Regions from separate parts of the Streptomonospora nanhaiensis genome, predicted to be linked through region 1. Evidence: predicted binding sites of a transcription regulator. Region 1 holds the regulator's gene; each other region holds the start of a gene.
The links. The regulator LexA, encoded in region 1, represses DNA repair genes until DNA is damaged. The targets are predictions, from matches to a motif close to TCGAACANNTGTTCGA.

Region 1 (7,033 bases):
TGATCGGCCTGTCCCAGGTCAAGGAGACCGTCAACGACCTCATCAACCTGGTGATCATGGCGCAGCGGCGGGCGTCCATGGGCCTGCCGGTGGCGCCGATGAGCCACCACCTGGTCTTCGCCGGGCCGCCCGGTACCGGCAAGACCACGGTCGCCCGGCTCTACGGGCGGCTGCTGCACACCCTGGGCGTGCTGCCCGGCGGCCAGGTCATCGAGACGGCCCGCTCCGACCTCGTCGGGCGCTACATCGGCCACACCGCCCAGATGACGGCCGAGGTGTTCGAGCGCGCCAAGGGCGGCGTGCTGTTCATCGACGAGGCGTACACGCTGGCCCCCGCGGGCGCCAGCGGCAACGACTTCGGCCAGGAGGCGATCGACACCCTGGTCAAGCTGATGGAGGACCACCGCGACGAGGTGGTGGTGATCGTGGCCGGCTACACCGGCGAGATGCAGCGGTTCCTGGCGTCCAACCCCGGTCTGGCGTCGCGGTTCAACCACCACGTGGAGTTCGCCTCCTACAGCGACGACGAACTGGTCACGATCGTCCAGAGCATGGCGACCGCCTCGGGGTACGTGTGCGGGGAGGAGACCCTGGCGGCGCTGCACGCGCACTTCTCGGCGGTTCCGCGCGACGCCGCGTTCGGCAACGGCCGCTACGCCCGCCAGGTGCTGGAGCGCATGATCACGCGGCAGGCGGGGCGGCTGGTGCGCGGCGGGGACCTCGCGGCCGAGGACTTCAACGCGCTGCTGCCCGAGGACATCCCCGCCCCCTGACCCGGGGCCGCGCGGCGGGGCGCCGGGGCGGGCGGGCGCCCGCCCGGGCGGGGGCGGCCGGCCGCGGGAGGGCCGTTCCGGCGGCCCGTCCCCGCGGTGGCGTAGCGTGGCCGTGCGGACTCACGGCGTGTGGCCATGCCGCCTCACATCGCAAAACACACCAAAAGCAATTGACTTCCCTCGCAAAACGGACATAATCAAAGGAAGAACCAACCAAACGGACCGACACACGTGGGGCGCACGCGTGAGGCCGGCACCGCGCAGGAGCCGGCACCCCGCACCCACACGAGGGGGTCACCGGCGCGGCCGTGCCCGGTGCGGCCGCCGCGGACCTCCCGCCCCGGCGGCGGGCCGTGCCGCCCTGCCCGCGGGCTCGACTCCGAGACGGTCGCCGACCACCCGCGCAGTCGAACCACGGAGCACGCCCGCATGATCCTCACCTGCACGCCCAATCCCAGTGTCGACCACACCCTCGAAGTCCCCAGGCTCGAGCCGGGCGAGATCCTGCGCGTCCAGTCCGCGCGCACCCAGGCCGGGGGCAAGGGCGTCAACGTCTCGCGGGCGCTGCGCCGCAACGGCCGCGACACCACCGCCGTGCTCCCCGTCGGCGGCCCCCAGGGGGCCGAACTCACCGCGCTGCTGGGCGACCTGCCCTGCGTCCGGGTGCCCATCACCGACGCCACGCGCACCAACATCACCGTCACCGAGGCCGACGGCACCACCACCAAGCTCAACAGCAGCGGCCCGGCCCTCACCACCGCCGAGGTAGAGGAGCTGCTGGCGGCCCTCGACGCCGAACTCGCGCGCGAGCCGCAGTGGCTGGTGGCCAGCGGCAGCCTGCCCGGTGGGACCCCTCCCGACCTCTACGCCCGGATCGGCCGGCTGGCGGCCGCCCGGGGCGTGCCGGTGGCCCTGGACACCTCGGGCAAGCCCCTGGAGGCGGCCGCGGGCGCCGGCGACTTCGCGCTGCTCAAGCCCAACCTGGAGGAGCTGGCCGAACTGCTGGGCCGCCCCCTGGAGACCGTCGGCGACGTGGTCGGGGCGGCGCGCGAGGTGGTGTCCTGGGGCAACCGACTGGTGCTGGTGACCCTGGGCGCCCACGGGGCGCTGCTGGTCGACCGCGACCGCACCTGGTGGGCGCAGGGCCCGGAGGTGGTGCCGCGCAGCACGGTGGGCGCGGGCGACTGCTCCCTGGCGGGCTACCTGTCGGCCGAGGGGCCGCCCGAGGAGCGGCTGTGCCGCGCGGTGGCGTGGGGCGCGGCGGCCGTGGCGATGCCCGGAACCACGGTTCCCGGGCCCGAGGACCTGCGCGCCGGCGAGGTGCGGCTGGTGGCCGATCCCCCGGCGGACTGGCGGGTGGCCGACCTCTAGAGCCTCCCGCGCGGAAGGCGGGGACACGGGTCGTACGGACCGCGTACGCGTGTGCGGCGCGGCGGTGCGGCACGCGGGGCGCCGTGCGCCGGCTGCGGCGGCGGGCGCCCTTGGCGGCGGCCGGGGCGCGGGCCGGGCGGCGGGCTCCGGTCTCCGCCGGGACGGCCGCCGGCGGGGTGCCGCGCCCGAATGTCACCGCCTGCTGTTAGAACTCCGGCATGAGGAGTTCCTGGCCGGGTTCGAGGGTGGACTCGCTGAGCCCGTTCACGCGCACGATCTCGTGGACGGTGCGGCGGGGGTCGTCGCCCGGGCGCACGCGCTCGGCGATCTCCCACAGGGTGTCGCCCTCGCGCACCACCACGGTGCCCGGGGTGGAGCCGTTGAGCACGGAGTCGGTGGCGGTGTTCGAGGCGGCGGCGCCGGCGGTGGTGGCGGCCATGAACGCGGCCGACAGCAGCGCGGTGGCCAGCACCGAGGCCGAGGCCACCACGACCACTCTGCCGCGGCGGGTGAGCCGGTGCCGCCACAGCGACACCGCGGGCGCCAGCACGGCGCCGGGAGCCTCTTCGGGCCGCTGCGCGGCGGCGCGGGAGGCGGGCGGACCGGGGCGCGGACGGCTCCTGCGGACCGGGCGGGGGTCGGGCACCGCGCGCCACTCGGGGATCTCGCGCGCCCAGTCGAACGGCTCGGCGGCGGTGCTCCCGCTCTCGTGGTCGGCACCGCGGCCCCGGCCGCCCCGCGCGGGGTCCTCGGCACCGCCCGCGCCGGTGTGGCGGGCGCTGTCGGAGCCGTCGTCGGCCGACACGACGGACAGGCGGCGCGGCACCGCGCGGCGCGCGGCGGACGACGTTGACCAGGGCACAGGGGATTCGCACGCGGATGCGGATTCAGCCGCGGAAACAGTCATGGTCACTGCCCTCACCTTCGTACGCCCGTTCGTTAGAACTGACGTTCGATTACTACCGCATACGAGCGAATTTTTCAGCACCATCTCGAACGTTTGTTTGATATTGCCGTGTACACGCACTAACGTTGGACATGTTTCGCCGCGGTATCGGCTGCGCCACTCCAGGTGGCGGCACGCGCGCTACCGCTGCTGAAAAACCCGCTCGACTGGTCGGCTCCGCCTTTTCGGGGATCCGCCCGACGTCCGCACCGATAGCCGCACCATTTGACCCACCGACCGCCGAGGAGGCCGGCCGTGCCGGAGGAGAACCACGGAACCCAGGAACCTCACGCGGGCGGAACCTCCGTCACCGCGCTCCGGTCCTCTGCCGCGTCTTCCGCCGATCCACAGGGGTCCGCCGAGGGAACGGAGGGGGCGCCGCAGCTCACGGCCCGCCAGCAGAGCGTGCTGAGCTGCATTCACCGCTACGTGCGGCAGCGCGGGTACCCGCCGTCCATCCGCGAGATCGGCGACGCGGTGGGGCTATCGAGCCCGTCCAGTGTTGCGCACCAGTTGAAGGTCTTGCAACGCAAGGGCTATCTCCACCGCGACCAGAATCGCCCACGAGCGGTGGAAATTCGCATACCGGGACAGCCCCCGGTGCGCTCCTGGGACCAACTGGAGGACACCCCCGAGGCCGACGGCTCCCGCGCCACCGACGTCCCCGTGGTCGGCCGGATCGCGGCCGGCGGCCCGATCCTGGCCGAGGAGTCCATCGAGGACGTCCTCACCCTGCCCAAGCAGCTCGTGGGCGAGGGCCGGCTGTTCATGCTCAACGTCGTCGGCGACTCCATGATCGAGGCCGCCATCACCGACGGTGACCTGGTCGTTGTCCGCCAGCAGCCCGACGCCAACAACGGCGACATCGTGGCCGCCTTGCTCGACGACGAGGCCACGGTGAAGGTCTTCAAGCGCGACTCCGACCACGTGTGGCTGCTGCCGCGCAACGACGCCTACGAGCCCATCAACGGCGACCAGGCCACCATCCTGGGCAAGGTCGTGGCGGTCCTGCGGCGCGTCTGACCCGTTCTGTAACGACTTCGCCTCGCTTTGGTACGGGTCCGTGATCTTCGCCGTAGATCACGGACCCTTATCCGATTCGGAACCCAAGGGTTACCGGCACGGTCACCGGCGGCCTCCCGCGCCCGCCCCCGCCGCGCCGCCCCCGGGCGCCGCCGCTGCCCGCAGCCCCCGCCCCGCCGCCGCCCGGCGGGCAATACCGTGGTGACCATGCCCCTCGTGCCTCCGCCGCCCGCCCGCGCCGCACGCGCCCTCGCCGCGCTCGCGGCCCTCCCGCTGCTGCTGCTCGGCACCGCGTGCTCGCCCGAGACCGATCCCAACCCGATCGCCTCGGCGCCCGGCGTGCGCCCGGCCGAACGCGACATCACCTTCACCAGCGGCCCCGACACCCTGCACGGCACGTTCGCGCTGCCGCCCGACGGCGGCGAGGGGCTTCCGGCAGCGCTCATCGTCTCCGGCAGCGGCCCCACCGACCGCGACGGCGACAACCCCGCGCGTCCCGACGCCGGCACCAACGAGAACATCGCACGCGTCCTGGCCGAGGCGGGCGTCGCGTCGCTGCGCTACGACAAGCTCGGCAGCGGCGCCACGGGCATGGCCTCGCGCGATCCCGAGGCCCCGGTCGACTACGGCGTCTTCGCCGACGAGGTGGCCGCCGCCTACGCCTTCATGGCCGACCAGCCCGAGGTCGACCCCGCGCGGCTCGTGGTGATCGGCCACAGCGAGGGCGCGCTGTTCGCGCTGCGCGCCCACGAACTGGCGGGCGGCACCCCGCCCGCGGCCCTGGTGCTGGCGGCCCCTCCGGGGCGGCGCTACCTCGACGTCCTCGACCGGCAGGTCACCGAGCAGGTCCGCCAGGCCGAGGCGGCGGGCGCCCTCGGCTACACCGAGGCCGAGGAGACGCTCTCCGACACCCGCTACGCCATCGCCGGCATCCGCGACGGCGAGGTGCCCGACCTCGCCTCGGGCTCGCCGCTGGGCGGCGTCCTGGAGCCGCGCACGGCCCCGTTCCTGCGCACCGTCGACGCCATGGACCCGGTCGACCTCGCCCGCGACGTACCCGACGACATCCCCGTGCTGGTGCTGTGGGGCACCGCCGACTCCCAGATCCAGCGCTCCGACGTCGACCGGCTGATGACCGGCCTGCCCGGGGCCGAGCGGGTCGACGTCGAGGGCGCCGACCACGTGCTGCGCGTGTACGACGACGCGCCCGGCGCGCCCGTTCTGGACTCCCAGCGCCGCTTCTCCCCCGACGTCGCGCCCGCCCTGGTCGGCTTCCTGGAGGACTCGGTGGGCCTGTAGGAGCGCTGCGGGGACCCGGGGACCGGGGGCGGCGGCGCGGCCCGGGGAATGTCGGTGCGGCGCCCTACCCTGCTGCCGCGGCGGCGCTCCGCCCCACCAAGGCCCCCCTCGCCAGAAGGACACGGCATGAGCGAAAACGGCTCCGACCTCCCCCGCCCGCGGCCCTCCACACCGGAGGAGTGGCGCGCCTACCTGCTGGACTACGGCGACACCTACATCCGCACCGCCAACGAGTACCAGCTGCCGAACATCACCGAAGAGCAGCATCGGACCCGCTGGATGGGCCGCGAGCCCGCCACCGAGGAGGCCGTCGCGGCCGCCGAGGACCGGCTGGGCGTGCGGCTGCCGCCGAGCCTGCGCGCCTTCCTGAAGGCCAGCGACGGCTGGCTGGGGGTCGGCGGCTGGGTCAGCGAGGTCTACCCGTGCGCGGAACTGGACTGGATGCGCGACACCGAGAGCGGCGGGTACATCGTCGACATGTACCGCGAAGAGGGCGACGCCGACGACTACGTCGCCTTCTTCGAGCGCGCGCTGGAGGTCGCCTCCGGCGAGGACTTCTGGCTCCTCGACCCCGCGCGGGTCAACGCCGACGGCGAGTGGGGGGCCGTGCTGTTCACCCCCAAGTACGGCGACCTGGAGGAGTTCCCCGACTTCATCTCCCTGGTCCACGACAGCCACCGCATCATGCTCTGAGTCCGGGGCACAGCCCTGCAGGCCGGCGGCGCGTCCGGCGCGGCCGCGCCGCGCCCCGGGGACGTCGCGGGGCCGGACTTCCGCCCGGCCCCGCCACCCGCCGGATACGGCGTTCAACCACGTCGGCGCGCATACGACCGGTCAGCCGCCCGCCTGGGCCGCGAGCGCGGCGGCCTCGTGGAGGTCGACGGGGTGGACGGCTGTCTGGTCCCGGACGATGCGCCAGCGGCCGTCGTCGCCCCGCCGCCACACCTGGGAGTTCAGCGCCCGCAGGGCGCTCACCGCCCCGTCGGCGGCCGTGAGCCGCGCGACGAACACCATCCGGCTGGCGGCCAGGCGGTCGGACACCAGGACCTCGGGCCCCTCCTCCACGGCGTGCTCGGCGCGGCGCAGCGCGGCGAACATTGGGGCGAACGCGCGCCCGAACGCGGCGGCGTCGCGGAAGACGCGGCGCTCGGGGTCCGCGTCGTCGAACAGGATGACGTCGTCGGCCTCGAAGTCGTAGAAGTCGGCGAACACCGTGGTGAAGTCGAACTCGGGGTCGCCCTCGCGGCGGTCCCACCGGTGGATCCACTCGCGGTGCAGGCGCGCGACCGTCGCGGCCGCGTGAGGCCGGGCGGGGGACGCGCCGGGCTCGTAAACGGGGGGCATGGTTCTCCTCGTTCTCTTCTTCGCGTCGAGGTTCTCTTCGTCGGGTCGGTGCGTGGGACCGTGAGAAGGGCGGGCGCGGCAGGCAGCCGGGCTCACACCCGCCGGTCGGCGACCCGCACGTCGCCGAACACCAGGCCGCGGGCCATGGGCAGGTCCATGAACGCGGCGGGGAAGATCCGGCCCGGGTCGCTGACGGCGTCCAGCCGCCCGACCTGCTCCTCGGTCAGCGCCACGTCGAGGGCGCCCAGGTTGTCCTCCAGTTGGTGCACCGTGCGCG
Region 2 (7,033 bases), 290 kb from region 1:
GATCGCCCGCCTGGGCACCCTCGACGAGCCCGAGCTCTACGCCGCCGCCAAGGAGTTCCAGGCGCCCTTCGAGATCGTCAAGGAGGTCGCCAAGCTCGGCAAGCTGCCGGTGCCGCTGTTCTCCGCCGGCGGCGTGGCCACCCCGGCCGACGCCGCGCTGATGCGCCAGCTCGGCGCCGAGAGCGTGTTCGTGGGCTCGGGCATCTTCAAGTCCGGCGACCCCGCCAAGCGCGCCGACGCCATCGTGCAGGCCACCCTGCACTACGACGACCCCGAGGTCATCGCCAAGGTCTCCCGCGGCCTGGGCGAGGCCATGGTCGGCATCAACCTGGACGAGCTGGACGACTCCCAGCGCTACGCCGGGCGCGGCTGGTAGCCGCCGCCCGCCCGCCGCGGCAGACCGGGCGCGGGGCCACCCCCGCGCCCGGCCTGCCGCGCCGCAGGGCCCGCCGTCCCTCCCGCCCTCCCGCCCCCACGCACGCAAGCGAGGTAGCCGTTGTCCGCCACACCCACCATCGGCGTGCTCGCCCTGCAGGGCGACACCGCGGAGCACCTGCGCGTCCTCGGCACCCTGGGCGTCGACGCCGCGCCCGTGCTGCGGCCCGAGGACCTCGACCGGGTGCACGGCCTCGTCCTGCCCGGCGGGGAGTCCACCACGATGTCCAAGCTGGCCGTGCGCTACGAGCTGATGGAGCCGCTGCGCAAGCACATCGGCGAGGGCATGCCCGCCTACGGCACCTGCGCCGGCATGATCATGCTGGCCGACCGCATCCTCGACGGCGCCGAGGGCCAGCAGACCGTCGGCGGCCTGGACATCACCGTGCGGCGCAACGCCTTCGGCCGCCAGACCGAGTCCTTCGAGGGCCCCGTCGACATCGACGGGCTGGAGGGCGGCCCCTTCGACGCCGTCTTCATCCGCGCCCCCTGGGTCGAGGCCGTGGGCGCCGACGTGCGCGTGCTCGGCCAGGTGGCCTACGGCGGGCGGGCCGGTAGGATCGTCGCGGTACGGCAGGGCGGCCTGCTGGCAACCTCTTTCCATCCCGAACTCACCGGTGACCCGCGGATCCACCGGCTCTTTGTCGACATGGTGAAAGGACAGGCATGAGCGGCCACTCCAAGTGGGCCACCACCAAGCACAAGAAGGCCGTCATCGACGCCAAGCGCGGCAAGCTGTTCGCCAAGCTGATCAAGAACGTCGAGGTGGCCGCGCGTACCGGTGGCGGTGACCCCGACGGCAACCCCACCCTGTACGACGCCATCCAGAAGGCCCGGAAGAACTCCGTTCCGCTGGACAACATCGAGCGCGCCCGCAAGCGCGGCTCCGGTGAGGAGGGCGGCGGCGCCGACTGGCAGACCATCATGTACGAGGGCTACGCCCCCGGCGGGGTGGCGCTGCTGGTCGAGTGCCTCACCGACAACCGCAACCGCGCCGCCTCGGAGGTCCGCGTTGCGGTCACCCGCAACGGCGGCTCCATGGCCGACGCCGGGTCGGTGTCCTACCTGTTCAACCGCAAGGGTGTCGTGATCGTGCCCAAGGAGGGCACCACCGAGGACGACATCACCCTGGCGGTCCTGGACGCCGGGGCCGAGGACGTCAACGACCTCGGAGAGGCGTTCGAGGTCGTCTGCGAGGCCGGCGACCTGCTGGCCGTGCGCACCGCGCTGCAGGAGGCCGGCATCGACTACGAGTCGGCCGAGAGTTCGTTCCTGCCCAGCGTCGAGGTCCCGGTGAGCGAGGAGGACGCCCGGAAGGTCCTGCGGGTGGTCGACGCCCTTGAGGACTCCGACGACGTCCAGAACGTCTTCACCAACGCCGACATCCCCGACGACATCATGGAGAAGATCGGCTGAGCCGGCTTCGCCCACCTTCGCCGCACGCCTCGCGCACGCAGCAGCGGGGCGTGCGGCGTTTCGGGGGGCGCCCCCGCGGCCGCCCCGTGGGGCCGGCCGCCACCCGGTAGGGTGCCACTCGCCGACGCGCCACACCTTTCGACACCGATCAGGAAGGCCGCCATGAATCCCCCCGGCGAAAGCCCCTACGAGCCCGGACGCCCGCCGTACGACCCCGGCGCCTCCGACCCCTCCGGTTCCTCCGGCCCCTCCGGCCCCCAGCACGGCTGGTCCCAGCAGCCCCACCCGCCGCAGCAGGCGCAGCAGGGGCAGCAGGGGCAGCAGCCGCAGCAGTCCTACGCGGGCCCCGCCTACGACCAGGCGCCGCCCCACCACGCCCACGCCGGCGGCTACGGCCCGCCGCCACCGCCCGGCGGCCCCGCACCCGTCCCGCCGCCCGCCCCCGGCGCGCAGGCGGAGGGCGCCGGCTTCCTCGGCGGCCTGTTCGACCTCCGGTTCCGCACCCTGGTGGCCACCCAGGTCACCCGCGTGCTGTTCGTCCTGGCGCTGGTGCTCATCGGCATCTCCACGCTCAGCGGGGTGGTCGGCTCCTTCGGGCTGATGGCCATGGCGCCCTTCGACGGCCTGCTCACCCTGCTCGGCTCGCTCGTCGGCGGCGCCGTCGCGGTGCTGGTCACCCGGGTCGTGCTGGAGATGGTCATCGTCGTCTTCCGCATCGGCGAGGACCTGGCGGCCGTCCGCGCCCGCGGGGGCCGCTGAGCGCTCGGGCCGCGTGCGTGCGCCGTGTCCCGCGCACGCGGGGCCGCCGCACGGCGGTAGGCTCTGCGAACGGACGTTCGAGCAGGCAGGTCCACGAGGGGGAGGCGAGCGATGCGTGTGCTGGGGGTCGACCCCGGCCTGACCCGGTGCGGACTCGGCGTTGTCGAGGGCGCCGTGGGCCGGCCGCTGGAGCTGGTCGAGGCGGGGGTGGTGCGCACCGACCCCGCCGCCGACCTCGCCGACCGCCTGCTGGGCGTCGAACGCGGCGTCGAGGACTGGCTCGACCGGCACGCCCCCGAGGCCGTCGCCGTCGAACGGGTCTTCGCCCAGCACAACGTCAGCACCGTCATCGGCACCGCCCAGGCCGGCGCCGTCGCCATCACCTGCGCGGCCCGCCGCGGCCTGCCGGTGGCGCTGCACACCCCCAGCGAGGCCAAGGCCGCCATCACCGGCAGCGGGCGCGCCGACAAGGCCCAGGTCCAGGCCATGGTGGCCCGGCTGCTGCGCCTGGCCGAGGCGCCCAAGCCCGCCGACGCCGCCGACGCCGTCGCCCTCGCCATCTGCCACATCTGGCGCGGCGGCGCCCAGGCCCGGGTCGCCCAGGCCCAGCAGGACTTCGCCCGCAAGGTCGAACTCGCGCGCCGGGCGCGCCCGGCCCCCAACCCCCAGGGAAGGTGACCGTGATCGCGTTCCTCAGCGGGCGCATCGCCGCCCGCTCCGCCCAGACCGCCGTGATCGAGGTCGGCGGGGTCGGCATGACCGTCCACGCCACGCCCGCCACCCTGGCGCGGCTGCGCGTGGGCGAGACCGCCACCGTCGCCACCTCGCTGGTCGTGCGCGAGGAGTCGCTGACCCTCTACGGGTTCGCCGACGAGGACGAGCGCGAGGTGTTCGAACGCCTCCAGTCGGCCAGCGGCGTCGGCCCCCGCCTGGCGCTGGGCATCCTCGCCGTGCACACCCCCGACGCCCTGCGCGCCGCCGTGGCCGCCGAGGACACCGCCGCCCTCACCCGCGTGCCCGGGATCGGCCCCAAGGGCGCCCAGCGCATCGTGCTGGAGTTGCGCGGCAAGCTGGGCGAACCCGCCGCGGCGGCCGCCTCCGGCGCCGGGGGCGGCCCCGCCGCCACGGCCGCGTCGCCCTGGCGCCCCCAGGTGGTCTCGGGGCTGGTCAACCTCGGCTGGTCGGCCAAGGACGCCGAGGCCGCCGCCGACGCCGTCGCCCCCGAGGCCGAGCACACGCCCGACGTCGCCCTGCTCCTGCGCAGCGCCCTGCGCAGGCTCAGCCGCGTCTAGCCGAAAGAGGAGACGATGGCCGACTACGAACGCGACACCGTCTCGCCGGAGGCCGACCTGGACGAGCGCGCCATCGAGGGCGCGCTGCGGCCCAAGCGGCTGGCCGACTTCGTCGGGCAGGAGCGGGTGCGCGAGCAGCTGTCCCTGATGCTGCGCGGCGCCCAGCGGCGCGGCCGGGCCCCCGACCACGTGCTGATGTCGGGTGGGCCGGGCCTGGGCAAGACCACCCTGGCCATGATCATCGCGGCCGAGTTGGGCGCGCCGCTGCGCATCACCTCGGGCCCGGCCATCGAGCGCTCCGGCGACCTCGCGGCGGTGCTGTCCACCCTGCACGAGGGCGAGGTCCTGTTCCTCGACGAGATCCACCGCATGGCCCGTCCCGCCGAGGAGATGCTCTACGTCGCCATGGAGGACTTCCGGGTGGACGTCATGGTGGGCAAGGGGCCCGGCGCCACCGCGATCCCGCTGGACATCGCGCCGTTCACGCTGGTCGGCGCCACCACCCGGGCCGGGCTGCTGCCCGCGCCGCTGCGCGACCGCTTCGGGTTCACCGCGCACATGGACTTCTACGACCCCGCCGACCTGGAGCGCATCCTGCACCGCTCGGCCGGGCTGCTCCAGGTCGACCTCGCCCCCGACGCCGCCGCCGAGATCGCCGGCCGCTCGCGCGGCACGCCCCGCATCGCCAACCGGCTGCTGCGCCGGGTCCGCGACTACGCCGAGGTGCACGGCGACGGCCGCCTCACCCGCGACACCGCCCGCGCGGCGCTGGCGCTGTACGAGGTCGACGCCCACGGCCTGGACCGGCTGGACCGCGCCGTGCTGGACGCCCTGCTGACCAAGTTCCGCGGGGGCCCGGTGGGGCTGTCCACGCTGGCGGTGGCCGTGGGGGAGGAGCCCGAGACCGTCGAGGTGGTGGCCGAGCCCTTCCTGGTGCGCTCGGGGTTCATCGCCCGCACCCCGCGCGGCCGGGTGGCCACGGCCCGCGCCTGGGAGCACATGGGGATCACCCCGCCGCCCGACGCCGCGTTCGGCGCCGGGGTCCCGGCCGCCGCCGGGGATGCCGGTGGTGCCGCCGCTCCGCCCGGTGGCGCCGGGTCATCTCAGTCCTAGGGGTTGAGGGGTGCGCGGGGCGGTCGTCGGTGCCCGGGGCGGATGGCCGGGGTGGTGACGGGGCGCCGAGGGCGGCGGGTGGCTTGGGCGCCTGACCGTCGGCACTCAGAGCGGGTGGCGGAGGTGGTGACGGGGGAGCGAGGAGGGCGGGCCCATGGGTGTGCGGTTATCGGTGCCCGGGGTGGACGGCCGGGGTGGTGACGGGGGCAGCGACGGTGGCGCGTGGTTCGGGTGCGCGGTCACCGGAGTTCAGGTCGGGTGGCGAATGCCGCGACGAGGGCGCCGAGGGCGGTGGGTGGTTCGGGCGTGCGGCCACCGGTCAGCGGGCGGACGGCCGAGGCCGGGGGCAGCGGGGGTCCGGCGCACCGGCAAGGGGCCAAGGAATCGGACACGTGGCGATAACCCCCCAGTTCGTCTCAACATATGAGACACGGGGGGCCTCTTTCGCGACGATCCAGCATTCCCGGCACCGGTTTCGGCGAAAACCTGCACCTCGTCGCCTTCGGAAGCTGGATTGTCGCCCTTCAAAACAGACATAAGTACCAAAGTGGGCTGTCTGCTGTAAGGGTCGTCTCACATCCTGGACAATCGACTGTCGTTCTCGCTCGGAGGGCGACCATTTCTCGCTTTGACCGGGGGGCAATTCGGGCGAATGCCTGCAAAGGTAGTAGTTGAAAGTAGTCCTGTCAGTGCTAGTCGTTTTCAAGCCCAGCGACAGGCCGATATCGCCCGCCGAGTGCCGCCGAACCCGGCGCGCCCCCAAGTAACCGGTCGACAACCACGCGCCCCGGCCACCCGCTGCCGTCGCCGCCCTCGTCGCCTCCGCCTGCCATCCGCGCCGGGGTCCGGTGATCGCTCGCCCGAGCCACCAGTCGGCCCTCGCCGCCCCGTCGCAACCCCAGTGCCCGCCCCGCGATCGATGGCCGCCCATCCGCCACCCCACCTCCGCCCACCCCCCGCCAACCGGTCGCGGCCAGTCCCGCAGGTGATGGCCTAAGCTGGGGAGCGGACCTTGCGAAACGGCAACGATGGCCGCGCCGACACCGAGGCGGGGAACACACCCGCCCACCCACTCGTTGACCGGCGGCGGCAAACGCCGTGGTAGCGGCCCCGTCCCCTGTCGGCGGCGCCGCCAAGGTCGAGACAACCAAGGGAAGGACACCCCGTGCTGGCCCAGACGATTTTGGCCAATGGCGGCGCTCCGCAGGACGGCGGGCTCCTCGGAATGCTCCTGCCGTTCGTGCTCATCGCACTCGTCTTCTGGCTGCTGATCCTGCGCCCGCAGCAGAAGCGCAGGCAGCAGGAGACCAAGATGCAGAGCGAGCTCCAGCCGGGCGTCGAGGTGCTGACCAAGGCCGGCTTCTTCGCCACCGTGGTCGAGGTGCGCGACAACGAGGTCGAGCTTGAGGTGTCCCCGGGCACCCGCATCCGCATGCTCAAGGCGGGTGTCGGCGACATCGTGCGCCCCAACGAGACCGCGGCCGACGACACCCCGGTCGAGGACCGCCCGGACTTCCCGGGCAACGACGACAAGAACGACGGCAAGTAGCGCCCCACCCGGCGCTGCCCGCGCGCCTACCGGCCCCGCCGCCGCGGGGCCGGTAGGCGCGCGCGTGCGTCGGCCGCCCTCCCCCTCCCGGCCGCCGCGCGCGGCACCACTGCGACGAAGGCGAGGACCACTCCACCATGTCCGCGGACCTCTCCGACCTGATCAAGGCCGGCCTGCGCGACGTCCCCGACTTCCCCCGGCCGGGGGTGGTCTTCAAGGACATCACCGGGCTGCTGGCCGACTCCGCGTCCCTGCGCGCGGTCGTCGAGGGGATCGCGGGGCACTACGCGCCCGGCGGCGTCGACACCGTGCTCGGACTGGAGGCGCGCGGCTTCATCCTGGGCGCCCCTGTGGCCCTGGAGCTGGGCGCCGGGTTCGTCCCGGTGCGCAAAGCCGGAAAACTGCCTCGCGAGACCTACCAGGCGACCTATGATCTGGAGTACGGCTCCGCGACGGTCGAGATCCACAC
Region 3 (7,033 bases), 2.1 Mb from region 1:
GCCTTCCTCACCCTGGCCCGCACCGGCGACCAGCTCCAGGGCATCAAAAAGGGCGTGCTGGAACTCGTGGACCTGGTGGCCGTGAACAAGGCCGACGGCCCCTACGAATCCGACGCCCGCAAGGCCGCCCGCGAGCTGGCGCGGGCGCTGCGGCTGCTGCAGCCCGTGCACCCCGCGTGGCGGCCGCCGGTGCTCACCTGCAGCGGCCTCACCGGCCAGGGCCTCGACGCCTTCTGGCAGGCGGTGCTGGACCACCGCCGCGCGCTGGAGGACGCCGGGGAGTTCGCCGAGCGGCGCAGCCGCCAGCAGGTCGACTGGATGTGGGCGCAGGTACGCGACCGCCTCATGGACCGCCTGCGGCGCGACCCCCGGGTGCGCGCCGAAGCCCCCGGGCTGGAGGCCGCGGTGCGCGCCGGCGACCTCACCGCCACACTCGCCGCCGAACGCCTCCTCGCCGACTTCACCGGCGGTGACCGCTCCGCCACCCGGACACCCGGCCATCCGCCCGGCGGCGCCGCCCCCGGGCGAGGATGATCACACCCGCCCGACCTCCCGCCAGCTGCGGCATTGCGCCGCGCCCGTGAAACAGACCACAATGGCCGCGGGTCTTGATCGACCCGTATGGGAGAAAATACTTCCGCAACGGCATTCCCGTGAGCCCGCGCGGCTAATACCGTGTGTGGTCAGAGACTTACGGAACCAAGGCTGGACCGGAGCCCTCGGCCCCGTTCGGCGGCGCTTCGCGCGCCTCGGTCTCCCCGACGAGGCCGCCGCCGACGGCGCAGTGCGGGTGAACCCCTACCGGTTTCCGCCGTTTTCCGTAGGGTGAGCAAGGGGACCCCTCATCACAACGTGGGGCTGGGAGGAGTGAACGTGCACAGGCTTGGGCTGAGCACCCGGGTCGAGAACCACAGCGTGATCGTGAGCGTCGAGGGCGACCTCGACATCGCGACCGCCGACGACCTCCACGAGCATGTCCTGTCCGCGATCGACAAGCACGGGCCGTGGCTGATCCTCGACCTGTCCGCGCTGGAGTTCATGGACTCCAGCGGTCTCAACGTCGTCATCAACGCCTACCGCGCCGTCAAGGAGCGCAGCGGCAGCCTCGCGCTGGCGGCCCCGAACGAGCGGGTGACCAAGGTCGTCCGGCTGGTGGGGCTGCACCGCCAGGTGCCGGTGCACGACACCGTCGCCGCGGCGGTGAACGCCATGGAGGTGCTGGAGAGCAGGCAGCAGGCCGGCTGACCGCGCACCGCCGTGCCCACCGACGACCACACCACGGCGCGCCGGGCCGCCCCGGACCCCCGGGGCCGCCGCGGTGCCCCCTGGCCGCGCGCAGCATTCGGAGCCCTCGCGGTGGACCTCTCCTGGAACCACAACGTGCACTACCACGAGCACCTGCTGCGCCACGTGCCCGACTCCTGCGTGCGCGCGCTCGACGTCGGCTGCGGCACCGGGCGGTTCGCCCGGCGGCTGGCGTCGCGGGCCGCGCAGGTGGAGGCCATCGACCCCGACCCCGCCATGATCACCGAGGCCCGTCGGCGCACCCCGCGGCGGATGGGGGTGCACTACGTCCGCGCCGCGCTCGACGACTTCGGGATCGCGCCCGGGGCCTACCAGTTCGTCTCGGCGGTCGCGAGCATCCACCACATGCCCTTCGCCGAGTCCCTGCGGGTACTGGCCCGCGGCCTGGCACCGGGCGGGGTGCTGGCCGTGCTGGGCTGCTACCGCGAGCAGACCCCGGCCGACTACGCGGTGAGCGCCGCCGCGCTGCTGCCGCAGTGGTCCCTGGGCGCCGGGCTGCGGGCCGCCCGCGCGCTCACCGGGGTGGCCGACCCCACACCGGCCCAAGGGTCGGGCATGCCGGTGCGCGAACCCGACATGGGCCTGGCCGAGATCCGCGCCGAGGCCGCGCGCGTCCTGCCCGGGGTCCGGGTGCGGCGGCTGCTCTTCTGGCGCTACTCCCTGGTCTACGTCCGCCCGCTCACCGGCTGAGAGCGGCCGCGGCGCCGCCCGCCCGGCGCCCGCCCACTGGGTAGGGTCGGTGCCATGGCGACACCCGACTTCATCCTCGGCCTGCGCAAACACGTCGGCCACGACCTGCTGTGGCTGACCGGCGTCACGGCGGTGGTGGTGGCCGACTCCGGCGAGGTCCTGCTGCACCGGCGCGCCGACGACGGCAACTGGAGCACGCCCGGCGGCATCCTGGAGCCCGGCGAGCAGCCCGCGGCCGCCCTCGTGCGCGAGGTCGCCGAGGAGACCGGTGTGGCGGTGGTGCCCGAGCGCATCGCCAGCGTCGTCACCGAGCCGCCGTTCACCTACCCCAACGGCGACCAGGTGCAGTTCATCGACATCACCTTCCGCTGCCGGGCGGTGGGCGGGCGGGCGCGCGCCGACGGCGAGGAGTCGCTGGAGGTCGCGTGGTTCTCCCGCGACGCGCTGCCCCCGATGAACGGGCGCGTGCTGCGACGCATCCGCCACGCCCACGACGAGGGCCCCGCCTACTACGTCGCCCCGCACGAGGACGGCCCGCTGCCGGGGTGAGGCGGAGCCCCGCCGGCGCGCCCGCGCGCCGCGGCCGCCTCAGCCGCCGAGGCGGTCCAGCACGTCCACCAGTTCGGGCTCGCGCGCCAGGAAGTGCGGCGAGGCGATCGAGTGGACGTCGAAGGGGTTGTCCGGGGTGAGCCGGTCGGCCTCGGCGATCCACCGGTCCTGGAGCGCGGGCGGCAGCAGCCGGTCCTGGGTGAGGCGGATGTAGCTGCGCGGGATCCGGCCCCAGGTCTCGGCGTGCCCGCGCGCGTCGGCCACCGTGATGGAACCGGGCTCGTCGGGCTGGAGCATCTGGTGCATGGCCCGCGACTGCGCCGGGGTCCAGGTGTGGGCGTTGGCCGCGCGGAAGGCCGCCTCGTCCCCGGGGTCGCCCGAGCGCCAGTTGACCCGGGCCACCCCCTCGGGCGAGCCCGCCGCGGCCATCTCCGTGATGCGCGCCAACTCCGGGGTCAGCAGCGGGGGCTCCTGGAGGTAGGCGGCCATGGAGGGCCGGTCGACGCAGCAGAAGGCGCTGATGTAGACCAGCCGGTCGATGAGGTCGGGCACGCGGTTGCCGACCAGGCTGAGGGTGACCCCGCCCTGGCTGTGGCCGACCAGGACGACCGGCCCGATGCGGTGGGCGCGGCGGACGATCCCCTCGACGTGCTCGGCGTAGTCGTCGGCGGTGAGCTCGGCCAGCGGCGAGGGCTCGACGGCCAGCGCCGCGCGGTCCTGGCGCTGGTAGGCGTCGGGCAGGACGGCGTCGACGCCGTGGCCCGGCAGGTCGACGGCGAGGGTGCGGCGGCCCCGCAGCGCCAGCTCCTGGCAGAACCAGGACCAGTAGTAGGCGTTGGCGTGGGTGCCGTGGACGAACACGTAGGTGGGCTGCTTAGACACGGTGGTCTCCGTTCGAGGGCGGTGGGTGCTGCCGGGCGCGCGGGGCGAGCGGCGCACGCGGACGCGTACGGCGTCTGGGTGCGGCTCCGGCGGATGCCCGGTGGGGGCCGGGTGCCGCGCGCCGTACCGGTGGTCGGCGGTTGGCAGGAGCGTACGGGATACGTCCGGTGCGGCAGGACGGCGGAGAGCACGCGCCTCGGGGGGATGACGCGCACTAGTGCACCGGGGGTGTGCGCGGCGTGCGGGGCGGCCTGCCGGTGCGCCCCGGCGCCCCGCCCGCCGCGAGCCGGCGCGGTGGCCGCGTCCGGCCGGTGCACTAGTACGATGCGCACCCGGAGAGGAGGCCCCATGGACGGCCACACGGCCCCCGAGGACCGGCGGGCGGCACCGGTCTCCGTGCGCATCGCCGCGGAGCTGCGGCGCGACATCGCCGCCGGCCGGCTGCGGCCGGGCGAGCGGGTGCCCTCCACCCGCGAGATCACCCGCCGCTGGGGCGTGGCCATGGCCACCGCCACCAAGGTGATCACCACGCTGCGCCAGGAGGGGCTGGTGCGCACCCTGCCCGGGGTGGGCACCGTGGTGGGGGAGTCCCGTCCGGCCCCGCGCACCGCGCCGCAGGGCCCGGCGGCCCCGGTCCGCCCCGGCGAGCGCCGCCGCCCGGGTGCTGCGGGCACGCGGCTGACCCGGACGGCCATCGTGCGCACCGCCGTCGGGATCGCCGACACCGAGGGCCTGGACGGGGTGTCGATGCGGCGGGTGGCCGCCGAGTTGGGCGCCGCGCCGATGGCCCTCTACCGGCACGTGCCGGCCAAGGAGGACCTGCTGCGGCTGATGGTCGAGGCCGTGTTCGCCGAGCACCCGCCGCCCGAACCCGCGCCCGAGGGCATGCGCGAGGCGCTCGCGGCCGGGGCGCGGGTGCAGTGGCGGCTGTGCCGCCGCCACCCCTGGGTGGTCCCGCTGATGTCGATCGCCCGGCCGGTGCTGACGCCCAGTTCGGTCGACCACACCGAGTGGGCGGTGCGCGTGCTCAAGGGGCACGGGGTCGGCGCCCCCGAGGCGCTGAACGCGGTGGTGGCGCTGACCGGCTACGTTCTGGGCATGGCCGCCCAGGTCAGCGACGACACCGAGGCCGCCCACGAGACCGGGCTGCGGCACGCGCAGTGGTGGGCGGCGCGGGAGCCGGAGCTGTCGCGGCTGGAGGCCACCGGCCGCTACCCGCACCTGTTCGCCTACACGGCCGGGCCGCCCGACTTCGACGAGACCTTCGAGTTCGGCCTGGAGGGCTTCCTGGCGGGCCTGGAGGCGCGGCTGCGCACGGCCGCGGGGTGAGCCGCGCGGCGGGGCGGGGCGCCGCCCGCCCGAGTGTCGGCGTGGTGCGCGATCCTGGTGGCATGAGCGCGAGCGCGGAGGACCCGGCGGCGTCCGGGGTGGACATCGAGCACCTGGCCGCGGTCCTGGTGCGCCGCAGGCGCGAACTCGCCGGCGGCACCGCCGTGATCGGGGCCTCGGGGGTGGTGCACCGGGTGCACGAGACCGTCTGGGCGGGGGTGCGGGTGCCCGCCACCGCCTGCCGCGCGGCGAGCGACCCCCTGCGGCTGCGCCCCGCGCACGGCCCGGTGACCTGCCGGCGCTGCCTGCGCCGCACCACCGGGCGCGACACCGGCGTGCCCGAGGGGCAGACCGAGTTGAGCGTGTGAGCCGGCGGCCCCGCGCCGCGCGGCACCCGCCCCCGTGGCGGGCGGGGTGCCGCGCGCGGGCGGCGGCCGGGGCCGGGGTCAGTCCCAGATGCGGCGCAGGGTCCAGTCGTCGGTGGCGGGGTCGCGCGTGATGTCGGCGACGCTGGGTTCGCCGCGGTCGGACTCGGCGGCGACCCGGATCAGCTGGACGTCGGTGGCGGTGGCGTGCCCGCCGCCGGGGCCGGGGTCACCGGGGGAGGTCCAGGTGCCGATGACGCGCCGCACGCGGTAGGTGCCGCCGCGCCAGGCGAAGAACGCCGGGTGCCCGCCGTTGGTCGATCTGACGTCGATCCGTTCGTTGTAGAGACTCACCCGGGCATCTTATCGAACATGCGTTCGATTTCCCATCGGATTCGCCCAATGTCGTCCGGCCCCACCCTAGGGGTGCGCCGCCGGCGCGGCGGCGCGCTCGCGGGCGCGTGTCGCCCGGGTTGCCGGCGCCGTTTCCACTGCGGCCTGCGGAAACGCGGGGCACAGGGGAGGGGTGGGGGCCCGGCGGCGGACGGGCGTGTCGCACCGCGTCCCGCGCCGCCGAGGGGAGGCGGGCCCGCCCGGGAGCGACCGACCGATTGGTATGCCTATGCTGGAGGCGGCGCGACGGCACGGGGGAACGGGGATTCACCATGGACGACCACACGGCAGGCGGCGGACGGGCCGACACCGCCCCCGACCGCGCGCTCCCGGTCCCCGACCGCCTGCTCTCGGTGGCCACGCGGCTGTTCGCCGAACGCGGCTTCGAGCGGACCTCGGTGCAGGAGCTGGTGGCGGCCGCCGGGGTCACCAAGGGCGCGATGTACCACTACTTCGCGTCAAAGGACGACCTGCTCTACGCCGTCTACCAGCGCGTGCTGGCGATGCAGACGGAGCGGCTGGCGGGGTTCGCCGCCGCCGAGGGCCCCATCGGGGAGCGGCTGCACGCCGCCGCCGCCGACGTCGTCCACACCACCGTGGACAACCTCGACGACACCCGGATCTTCTTCCGGTCGCTGCACATGCTGCCCGAGGACAAGCTGGCCGCCGTCCGCAAGGAGCGCCGCGCCTACCACGAGCGCTTCCGGGGCATGATCGAGGAGGGTCAGCGCTCCGGCGCCTTCCGCACCGACGTCCCCGCCGACATCGCCGTCACCCAGTTCTTCGGCGCCGTGCACCACCTCAGCACCTGGTACCGCCCTGACGGCGAGCTGAGCGGCGCCGCCGTGGGCGCCTACTTCGCCGACCTCTTCCTCGCGGGCCTGCGGCCGCCCGAGACCGCCGGATAGGCGGGGCGCGGGCGCGCAGGACCGCCGACGCGCGCGGCCTCGCCGAGCCCGCCCTAGAGGAACACCCGGCCGGGGCGGTCGCGGTCGCGCAGCGCCGCCATGCGGCGGGTGTTGGCCGGCCGGCTCGACAGCAGTGTGTAGAGGAACAGGAACGGCCCGCGGTCGGTGCGCCCCCGCTCGGCCATCTCGCTGAGGTTGACCTCGGGGTAGAGGTACTTGCCCCCGGCCAGGAGCCGGATGGCGTGGGCGCCCTCGGGGCAGTGGGCGTGGGCGTGGTTGTCGGCCGTGTACTCCATGGCGCGCGCCAGCGCCGGGCCGAGCACCGGCAGCAGCCGCCCCAGCGACGTGGCGGCGCGCAGCGGGAACGACGTGTGCCCGGCCGCGATGTGGCCGAGCTGGTGGGCCACGAGGAACCGGAAGCCGTCGGGGTCGCGCAGCCGGCCGCCGACCTCGAACAGGTCGCTGGAGATCACGAGGTAGCGGCGGGTGCCGTGGCCGCCGGGCGTGGCGTGCGGCGCGCCGCTGCCCAGCGCGACGTAGGCGTCGGGCACGAAGCCCAGGCCCATGCGGGCGCTCAGCCGCTGCACGGCGTGGTAGGCCTCGGGGAACTGG

Region 2: a site for LexA is predicted at 2,676-2,691, ahead of ruvC (crossover junction endodeoxyribonuclease RuvC). Genes of this name have one in related genera too.
Region 3: a site for LexA is predicted at 5,487-5,502, ahead of HNR12_RS14365 (DUF6504 family protein). Genes of this name have one in related genera too.

What each region holds. Positions count from the first base shown of each region.
Region 1 covers NZ_JACCFO010000001.1:5,438,952-5,445,984, reverse strand. Annotated here, with positions in the region: gene HNR12_RS24210 (right-handed parallel beta-helix repeat-containing protein) at 1-773, shown strand, start outside; gene pfkB (1-phosphofructokinase) at 1,203-2,144, shown strand; gene HNR12_RS29620 (LysM peptidoglycan-binding domain-containing protein) at 2,350-3,006, opposite strand; gene lexA (transcriptional repressor LexA) at 3,496-4,113, shown strand; gene HNR12_RS24190 (alpha/beta fold hydrolase) at 4,321-5,412, shown strand; gene HNR12_RS24185 (SMI1/KNR4 family protein) at 5,539-6,105, shown strand; gene HNR12_RS24180 (YybH family protein) at 6,247-6,756, opposite strand; gene HNR12_RS24175 (aldo/keto reductase) at 6,849-7,033, opposite strand, start outside.
Region 2 covers NZ_JACCFO010000001.1:5,730,881-5,737,913, forward strand. Annotated here, with positions in the region: gene pdxS (pyridoxal 5'-phosphate synthase lyase subunit PdxS) at 1-376, shown strand, start outside; gene pdxT (pyridoxal 5'-phosphate synthase glutaminase subunit PdxT) at 497-1,105, shown strand; gene HNR12_RS25270 (YebC/PmpR family DNA-binding transcriptional regulator) at 1,102-1,851, shown strand; gene HNR12_RS29280 (DUF4282 domain-containing protein) at 2,014-2,610, shown strand; gene ruvC (crossover junction endodeoxyribonuclease RuvC) at 2,722-3,288, shown strand; gene ruvA (Holliday junction branch migration protein RuvA) at 3,291-3,902, shown strand; gene ruvB (Holliday junction branch migration DNA helicase RuvB) at 3,918-5,015, shown strand; gene yajC (preprotein translocase subunit YajC) at 6,241-6,564, shown strand; gene HNR12_RS25300 (adenine phosphoribosyltransferase) at 6,702-7,033, shown strand, end outside.
Region 3 covers NZ_JACCFO010000001.1:3,318,056-3,325,088, reverse strand. Annotated here, with positions in the region: gene meaB (methylmalonyl Co-A mutase-associated GTPase MeaB) at 1-534, shown strand, start outside; gene HNR12_RS14395 (STAS domain-containing protein) at 874-1,245, shown strand; gene HNR12_RS14390 (class I SAM-dependent methyltransferase) at 1,357-1,995, shown strand; gene HNR12_RS14385 (NUDIX hydrolase) at 2,050-2,544, shown strand; gene HNR12_RS14380 (alpha/beta fold hydrolase) at 2,584-3,426, opposite strand; gene HNR12_RS14375 (TetR/AcrR family transcriptional regulator C-terminal domain-containing protein) at 3,775-4,755, shown strand; gene HNR12_RS14370 (hypothetical protein) at 4,818-5,123, shown strand; gene HNR12_RS14365 (DUF6504 family protein) at 5,202-5,474, opposite strand; gene HNR12_RS14360 (TetR/AcrR family transcriptional regulator) at 5,786-6,421, shown strand; gene HNR12_RS14355 (M48 family metallopeptidase) at 6,475-7,033, opposite strand, start outside.